DNA from 2 places in the Desulfoluna sp. CLI2B genome. Region 2 is predicted to be linked to the other one. Evidence: riboswitches for the same ligand, from Rfam matches in the RefSeq annotation. Region 2 holds a riboswitch; the other holds the start of a gene.
What was found. A riboswitch is a leader RNA that binds a small molecule or an ion and turns the genes downstream of it on or off. The one in region 2 is predicted to bind cobalamin.

Region 1 (4,574 bases), 1.5 Mb from region 2:
GGGTTCAGCGAAAACCTCCGGCGGCAAGGTGTGCCACCTTGAAAGCAGGTTGCGGATGCGTTTTGCCCCTCGTTCCTCGGGTCAAATCACATCCGCCTTTAAAGCAAAACTCACCCAAAAAGGGTTTTTGAAACCTGTTTGTTAAACTTTCATGTCGCGCCGTAGCCCTTGGGCGAAGGCGGATTAAAAGTTTAGCCCCCGGCAGGGCCGCCGGAGGCCACCAAACCATAGAAAACTACTTGCCGGTGTGAACCGTTACCGCGTCCACGGCATGCTTTGCGTAGAGCTTGGCCCACTCGGGGTTCTCGCCCAGGCCTTTGAGTTCGCAGGTCACCTTGATACGCATCTTCTCCATAACGGTCTTCCATGCGTCGTCTTCGTCGCCGGCCATGTCGTTTCTGGCATGGTCACCGGCAACCACCATAAAGGGCTTCATGAAGACCTTCTTGGCCTTGATGTGCTTCAGGGCGGTGGTGACGTCATCGAGGCCGGGGTAGCCCTCCACGGTCCCCACCAGGGTGGTGACCTCAGGGTACATGGCATTCATGGTCTTCTGGAATTCAATGTACGCGCTGGTGGGAAACACCTCGTTGCCGTGGCCCATGTAGACCAGCACAGCGCCCATCTTTTTGGCCTTTTGCACATCCGCGGCCATGGTCTTGGCGGCGGCTTCAATGTCATTGCGGTACTCGGGGTGCAACCCGGCTTTGCCGAGGCGGATCGGTCGATGGTCATGTAGGAGAAGGGCTTCCACTTGGCGCGAAGGGTATCGATGCCTGCAATGGCGTCCACATAGGCCTTGAGATCAAGGTACTCTTCCCCGGCGTAGACGTGGGTGGTCTGTACCACCACGCGCTTTTTGCCCTCTTCCTGAAGGGCACCGAAGGTGGCCAGGGGGCCTTTGACGTCATACAGCCACTCGGGAACGTTGGGGTTGGCTTTTTTCCAGGCGGCGTCATCGGCGCGGTCGTGCCAGATGCCCCGGATGATGTTGGAGGTAAAGGCGTGCTTGATCTCTGCCTTGGGGAACTCTTTTCTCATCTCTTTGTCGATGGTGAGGATGGCCTGAAGGGCTTCGGGGTAGCTGGTGCCGAAGCTTGCAATAACCACGGCGTCCACCGCCTCTTTTTTGGTGGCTGCCGTGGCGGGATTTACACCCAGAAAGGACAGCAGTGATACAATCAAAAGCAGAAGGGTCGTCTTTTTCATCGTTTTTAAATCTCCGTACGTAACAGGTGTATTTATTAAATATGATACCCAGGCATTCAACCGATGGACCAGATGGGAACGCTGCCTCCCTTTAAAGCAATACGCCCCTTTTCATACCCGGCCATACGGCACTGAATCGAGGTAAACCCCTTGGATATCATGCGCCACCATGCCCAATGGATGTCTCCTTCTCCGTCCAGGGGAGAGACCACGGCCACCTTGTCCACGTCAAAGGACAGATGGCCGCCCTTAAGCAGGTCATCCGGGGCAACGCCTTCGGGTAGCTGCCCCTGCACACAAAGAATCATGCCTTTTTTCATCATCGGCTCCTTTATAAACTGATCATTTACAAAGGACCGGAGCCCGGCTGACTCCTTGCACAGCCCCTCCGGTCCGACCATCTCCGAAAAAGGGCTGTTCCCTGTTTGCTTCGCCCTTTTCATCACGCGGTTCCCCTGTTCTCCGCAGGGGTCTTGTGATGCGGCATGCCGCACCCAAAACATCACGTCTTATGCCGGGCAGGTCTTCTGACTCCCGGGCGTTCCGAACGGCGCACCTTCCCGCCCTGGTTGCCGCCGGCCTGAAAAGGAGAGCCAGCAGCGGGCAGTGGCTTATGGATGAGAGGCATATACCCCTTATCCGTGCCGTACGGTTCCCGGTTACAGCGGCGGGACCGTTCCCGATTTTCACGGGATTCCCTTCCTGCGTGTATGCAAGACCCCTTGCGGGGACCCGGTCACGTACTCACCCGAAAATCGGCCGCCGTGACGGGGACAGATTTTCGGGTCTTCCAAACAAAAAAATCCCCATGCCTGCAATCGTATGCAAGCATGGGGATTCCGTATTCAATCCTCAAAGTCGGGCGCACCCTTTACCACGGCAGTGCGCCACTTCTATATGATTCAATCCCCGTGTTCCGGCGGCTTTTCCTGTTTCAGGCCGCCCCTTTCACCACGGTGAAGATATGACGATAACATCAGACAACGGGACATCATATAGCGCATGGCAGGTCTTCTGACTTCCGGATCATCCGTACCTTCGCGCCTTCCCCTCATTGTTCGACCCGATTACTTCGGACGCATCAAGAAAGTGGCGTTGTTGCAAAGGACGTCCCCGGTTACAGCGGCGGGCCCGTCTCCGATTCTCACGGAGTTCCCTATTAAGCATTAGCTGCACCAAGCATAGGATGTGATCCTAAGCCACACTTTTCCGGTTGTCAAGCCAATCTAAGGCCCACGCCCCATTCCCTGCCCGACGGCCATCCCGTTAAAATTCCGAACAATGGCACCGGACAGGGAACATGATGGGAAATTCCTTCACGGGCAGTGCTTATTCAGCAAGTCCGTCGGCACGTTTCGCTGCCCGTACGCCGGAGAACTTGAAGAGGAAGAGGCAGAGCAGTACCACGGCGGTACCCACGCCGATGACGGTGGAGGTTCCGATGGAAAGCCCGAAGCCGATCTTGGCCTGAAGGATAAAGGTGACCACCACAGAGGTCATAAAGGTCGCCGGCAGGCAGGCGATCCAGTAGTTCTTCATCTCCTTGGCAAGGAAGACAGCGGCGGACCAGAGAACCAGAGTGGCCAGGGCCTGGTTGGAGAACCCGAAGTAGCGCCAGATGATCCCGAAGTTCTGGGTGGAGATGACAAAGCCCAGAGCAAACAGGGGCACGGCGATCATGAGCCGCTTGGCGGTCTGGGACTGGCTCACCTTAAAGGACTCGGCCAGGATCAGGCGGGTGCTTCGGAAAGCGGTGTCCCCGCTGGTGATGGGCAGAACGATAACCCCGATAACCGCCAGGAAGCCGCCCACGGGCCCCAGAAGAACGTTGGAGACTTCAGAGACAACAGCTGAAGGAGTTCCAGCAGCAATTACGGCGTTCAGGGCTTCCGGAGACTTGTAGAAAGAGAGTCCCACGGTGGCCCAGATCAGGGCGATGATCCCTTCCAGGATCATGGCGCCGTAAAAAACAGCGCGGCCGTCCTTTTCGTTTTTGACGCAGCGGGCCATCAAGGGAGACTGGGTGGAGTGGAAGCCGCTGATGGCACCGCAGGAAGGGAATGAGAGAACAGCAGGGGCCAGATGGGCTTGTTCGCAGGATGGGCGCTGGTGGTCATCCAGGTTGGGCAGAATCTCATAGCCACCGAACATCAGGGCCACCACGGTGGCGACAGTGGTGATGAGCAGCAGAGCTCCCAGCAGGGGATAGATCTTTCCGATGACTTTGTCGATGGGAAGGATGGTGGCGAGGAAATAGTAGCCGAAGATGGCAAAGATAAAAATCTGGGTATTCACGCCGGTGAGCCCGGTGAGGAGCTTTGCCGGGGCCAGAACAAAAATAACGCCCACCAGCATGAGGAGCACGACGGAGAAGACCCGCATGGCCTGTCGTGCGGGCATGCCGAGGAAGTCGCCCACCACCTCGGGGATGCTGCCCCCACGGTTCCGCATGGAGAGCATGCCGGAAAGCTGGACTGCCCCGTAAAAACAGAGCCGATGACAATCCAGACCAGGGCCACCGGACCGTAGAGGGCCCCCAGAATAGGTCCGAAAATGGGGCCGATCCCGGCAATGTCCAGGACCTGAATAAACAACACCTTCCACTTGGGAAGGGGCATGTAATCCACCCCGTCCTCAAGCTCGTAGGCAGGGGTCCTTCGGGAGCTGTCCGGCCCGAAGGTTTTTTCAACAAAGGTACCGTAGGTAAAGTACCCGAGAATCAGTGCAGCGACGCACGCAAAAAAAGTAAGCATAATCTAAATGACCTCCATGACAAAACGCATTGATCGCCCGTGGGGCGGTTCCTCTTTCACACCTGCTGTTGTAGCGGAATAAAAAGGGGATACGCCACGCTCGAAACGGCCCATGTCGTTTTTCGGGGATGGAATGCATCAGGAGGGTGCCGAAACAACATGGCCGCCCAAAGGGGCGGCCAGAGAGCTTTCAAAAAGGGAGGTCAGGGACGGGCTGGAGGGTGGTTCCGGGGGATGGAAAAGGAGACCTCCGTGCCCTGGCCCTGGGTGCTCTCGATGACCATGCGGCAGGAGGGGCCGTAGATCCGCCGGAGCCTGTGGATGGTGTTCCGCACCCCGATGCCCTCCCCGGCCGCGGCCAGCTCCTCGGGATTATACAGACGGCCCACTGTCTCCTCGGACATTCCCACGCCATCGTCGGTCACCCGCACCGTGAGAAGCGCTGCATCACAGTCAATGGAAACAGCCACCGTCCCCCCCTTCTCCTTGGGGGTGATCCCGTGCTTGACGGCATTTTCCACCACGGGCTGGATCACCAGGGCGGGGATGGGCCAGTTGTCACCTTCTCCTCACATAAGCCCCGGTAGGAGACCCGGTCGCCGAAGCGGGCCT
Region 2 (4,574 bases):
GAAAAAAGAGGATTACGCCGGGGCACGTGAGATGGCCCATTTTGTGGAGTACATGTGGGGCTGGCAGGTAACGGTTCCCCATGCCGTCAAAGAGACCTCCTGGCAGCAGACCTACGACGTCTATGTGAATGACAGCCTGGGCCTGGACATGAAAACGTTTTTCAACAAAGCCAACCCCTGGGCCTATCAATCCCTTACGGCCCGCATGCTTGAGTCCGTAAGGAAAGGGTACTGGGCCCCGGACGAATCCGTGACGAAGAATTTGGCCAAAGAGTACGCCGTGGGCGTCATTGAAAAGGGCGTGGCCTGCTGCGACCACACCTGCAACAACCCCTTATTGAATCAGATGGTGGTGACCCTTATCTCCATGCCCGGCATGCTCTCCCCGGAGATGGTGGAAAAATTCACCCTGGCCATGGAAGAGGCCGTGGGAACGACCCTTGAAAATCAGCGAGCCAAACAAAAAGCGGTCCACGACAAGGTCCTGGCGGCCGCAAAGCCCCATACAAATGCGCCCGTTGAAAAAGCCGAAGCCTCTCAGGTATCCGATCCCGCAACTCCGTCAGAATCCGAAACCCTTGAGGTGACAGAAACCGGCAGCGGCGACCGAAAGGTCCAGGGGTACAAGATGGAAAAAATCGAGACCAGGGAAGAGACCACAAAACTCTCCTCATCCGGGGTGATGTGGTATGCGGCGATTTTTCTCTTGGGCTTTATCGGGTTGTTTGCCTGGGGCATGACCAAAGCCAATGCATAACCCGGATATTTCCTGGAAACCATGCAACCGCAAACCGCCTCCAACACGAAGCCACCCTGTTTATAGGCCACGGCACCGATCACCCGGCCTGGACGCGATGCTGAAAAGCACCTACGGCCCCAGTGCCTTTACTGGGGTGGTGGAGGGCTTTCCCGAGGCTGAGGATATCGTAAGTACGGTTAAAGCAGCCGGTTTTACACGGGTGAAGATCGTTCCGCTGATGCTGGTGGCCGGGGTGCATTACCTGGAAGACCTGGCTGGCGACGATGAAGACTCCTGGAAAAACCTCTTTGCAACAGAAGGCATTGAAACCACCTTCATTGATCGGGGTATCGGGTACATGCCGGAGATTGTGCGGCTCTTTGTCCGGCACCTGGAAGAGGCTATGGACATGGTCCTTGAAGCGGAAACGGTGTGAGGCCTTTCTATTGACGTGGTGAGTCAAGCCGCAGGATCTGTTTTTTTATTGTTATGCATTTTTATTTTTACTGTAACATAAAACCGTTACACTCTTAACTGCAGGCATGAGCAAAAGGAAAAAACGGCGCCCCTTGTTCACGCACAGAGGGGGTGACAAAAAAGATAAGAAAGTGTTTGACACACGTCGAATATCTTGTGTAGATAAACATACAAATTGATCTCTGGTGCACGCTTCTTTTTTAACAAAAGAGATGCTGCTTAAAAGGGAACCCCGTGAGAATCGGGGACGGGCCCGCCGCTGTAACCGGGGACGAACTTCGTATATACGCCACTGCTCATGATCTGAGCGGGAAGGCGCGAGGGTTCGGACGATCCGGAAGTCAGAAGACCTGCCAGGGTGAATTCACCTGCTTATGCTTTTTGTAAAGTACAATCAGGTGAGGGGTTTCGTTCTCGCGGTAGGAACTGGAGACCTGATCAGACGACATGGGAAAAACGGCCCCATGCCCCCTTTTTATTGTAGGCTTCATGGGGCTTTTTTTGTTTGGGCGAAACGCCCGAGGTGTCTCTCTTCTCTCCTTATACCCAGCCCCCTTGAATGGAAGCCCCCCGCAACTCGAAACAGCAGTGGTTCAGGTGGTCGTTCTGCATGGAGGATCGCCGCCTCCGGTGCAAAAGAAGTCTGATGCTTGTGGAAGGAAAAGTAATGAGAAAAAGTCTGATGATCGGTGCTGTCGCCGCCTGGGTGGCGGCCAGCTCCCCGGCCTGGGCAACCGACGCTGCCCTGGATGAATATGTGGTGACCGCGTCGCGAGCCAAAGAGAGCATTACGGAAGTGGCGGCGGCTGTGACGGTGATTGACTCGGAAACAATCGAGAACTCCTCGGCAAGAAACTTGGGAGAGCTGCTTGTGGAAAAGGGCGGCGTTCAAATACGCGAGTATCCCGGAGCTCTGACGACTGTGAAGATCCGTGGGTTCAGCACAGACACCCATGGAAACGACCTGATGGGTAATGTGCTTATCCTCATTGATGGTCGCCGTGCAGGGACCGGCAACGCAGCCAAACTGATCACAAAAAATGTTGAACGAGTGGAAATTATCAAGGGGCCTGCAGCCGTTCAGTACGGTTCGGCGGCCATGGGTGGCGTTGTAAACGTTATTACCAAAAAAGGGACCGGGAAGCCCACCGTTTCAGCTTACGCAAAGACCGGATCTTATGACTACAACGAATTTGGAACTGACGTGTCGGGAACCGCTGGCAAAATCGATTTCTCTGCGTCTGTATCCCATTCCGAAGAAGGCGATTACGAAACAGGCAGCGGCAAGGAATACTTGAACACGGGTAATGATGGAATCCTTCGTGCCAGCCTGAACACAGGGTATGAGTTTTCTCCCGGACACCGCATCGGATTGACGTATACGCTCTTTGATGGCGACGACATCGGCAACCCCGGCAGTATCGACGCCAACGACCTGGACAACACAAAAGATTCGGAAAACAGCTCCTACGACGTTACTTATGACGGGAAAAACAGCACATCGTCACTGGCATGGATGCTTCGATACTTCGGCGGAACGGACAAAGACACGTGGAATGACCCTTCAGATAGCAATGCCTCGGGGTGGGATGACGGCATTCCCAGTGTGCATGAAACAGACAGCAAGGGCGCTCAGGCCCAAGTTTCATACGATGGTCAGCGATTCGGGCTTACCACCGGCGTGGATTGGGTGGATTATGATGTGACCAACGAGCCCAGTGCACCGAATAACACAGCATTTGACAACACAGCCGGATTTGCCCTGGGAAAGGTTAAACTTCTTGACCAGAAATTAATTCTCATCGGTGGGGCTCGGTATGATCACTACTCCGTAGATATTTCCGGAGATCAAGGCAGCGATAAATCCGATGATGACCTGAACCCAAGCCTGGGCGTTGTCTACAACCTCTCCAAGCAGGTCAAGCTCAGGGCATCCGTTGCCGACGCCTTTCGCATGCCCTCTGCAGAACAGCTGGCCGCTGATTTTACGTCTTACGGGACTCATTATGTCGGCAACCCGGATTTGAACCCGGAGAAAAGCCGAACCTATGAAGCGGGAGTGGATATTACCCGTGGTAGCTTAAAAACAGGCCTCACCGTTTTTACCACCGAATATGATGATAAAATCGTGACTGACAAGCAGCATGGATTTACTACCTACAAAAACCTGGATGAAGCAACCATCAGTGGCGTTGAAGGCGAATTTTCCTACACATTCTCCGACATCTTCGGGGGCTGGGAACTCAGGCCCTACGCCACGCTGACACATCTTTTCAAATACGAGGATGCAGAGACCGACAAAGACCTCAAGTATACATCGGATCTCGATATTTCAGCAGGCATCGCTCTGACCGATCTGGATGGGTTCTCTTCGGATCTCAGCGTCTCATACCTGAGCAGCCAGGATGTGGTTAAATACAACCCAGACTGGTCAACATCCGATGTGACGCTTCCTTCGGTCACCGTGACCAATTTCACCATCACCAAACGCGTGCTGACCACGGACAAACTAGGGAGCCTGTCCCTCCGCGGTGAAGTGAAAAACCTGTTTGATGAAGATGCGGCCTATGTTCTGGGATACCCCATCCCGGGCCGCCGATTTTTTGCCGGGGTAACCTGGTCCTACTAATCCGGGTTGTCCCCACGACCCGGGCTGGGACCGGTTTCCCCGCTCACCAATTTTCGCCGGACCTGTGACACCGGCGGAAAATCAGGGGGGCATCGTCGCCCCCTTGAAAACCCCTTGAAGGCCGTGCCCGGCGCATCAGGGCAGGCCGCCCCCGTTTTTCCCGTCTTTGGCTGTATGATTGGGCAGCTGCTAAGAGGGCGGGAGATCCTCCTTGCGGAGGGCGGTTCGGTTCTTTTTGAACCGAATGCAAAGGAAAGGGCCGGAAAAGGGGTGTTGCTCCGCCCGTTGACTCGGAGCATCATGTATCTCCTGATCTGTGGTTGGAATCAGGGGCAGGGGAGGGACAACGGCGTCCCTCCCCCCTCCCATGATATCCGGCTGGATTCGGAGATTTTTTGTTGACGGGATCATCTCGCATTGCCGGATGATCTGTGCTATATATCGCAGCGATCATGGCAATTGATCCCTTGTTATCACAGCGCCTTGCTGAAATGATTTTGTTTCTGCGAGGCTTTGGTGTTTTCATTCCGAGACAGGTACAGGCAACATGATTCACTTATTGAAAAGCGGCGGCCTGCTGATGCTTCCGCTGGTTTTATGTTCTTTTGTGTCACTGACCCTTATCATTGAGCGATCCATCTTCTGGCTCCGCATCAGGCGGGATAAGGACCGAGAGCTGGTCTATCGGGTCCTGGACCTTGCCGAGCAGGGGCTCTGGGACGAGATCCG

Region 1: linked by a shared signal. The riboswitch ahead of ACOYW2_RS03370 (hypothetical protein) and the one ahead of ACOYW2_RS10550 (TonB-dependent receptor plug domain-containing protein) in region 2 are both predicted to bind cobalamin.

Annotation. Positions count from the first base shown of each region.
Region 1 covers NZ_CP186557.1:689,989-694,562, reverse strand. Annotated here, with positions in the region: gene ACOYW2_RS03380 (sirohydrochlorin cobaltochelatase) at 236-754, opposite strand; partial or broken gene ACOYW2_RS03375 (sirohydrochlorin cobaltochelatase) at 841-1,209, opposite strand; gene ACOYW2_RS03370 (hypothetical protein) at 1,266-1,532, opposite strand; cobalamin riboswitch at 1,710-1,960, opposite strand; cobalamin riboswitch at 2,197-2,404, opposite strand; gene ACOYW2_RS03365 (carbon starvation CstA family protein) at 2,539-3,609, opposite strand; gene ACOYW2_RS03360 (carbon starvation CstA family protein) at 3,501-3,962, opposite strand; gene ACOYW2_RS03355 (sensor histidine kinase) at 4,166-4,486, opposite strand; gene ACOYW2_RS03350 (sensor histidine kinase) at 4,495-4,574, opposite strand, start outside.
Region 2 covers NZ_CP186557.1:2,198,697-2,203,270, forward strand. Annotated here, with positions in the region: gene ACOYW2_RS10540 (cobaltochelatase subunit CobN) at 1-757, shown strand, start outside; gene ACOYW2_RS10545 (sirohydrochlorin cobaltochelatase) at 855-1,175, shown strand; cobalamin riboswitch at 1,383-1,588, shown strand; gene ACOYW2_RS10550 (TonB-dependent receptor plug domain-containing protein) at 1,884-3,845, shown strand; gene ACOYW2_RS10555 (MotA/TolQ/ExbB proton channel family protein) at 4,393-4,574, shown strand, end outside.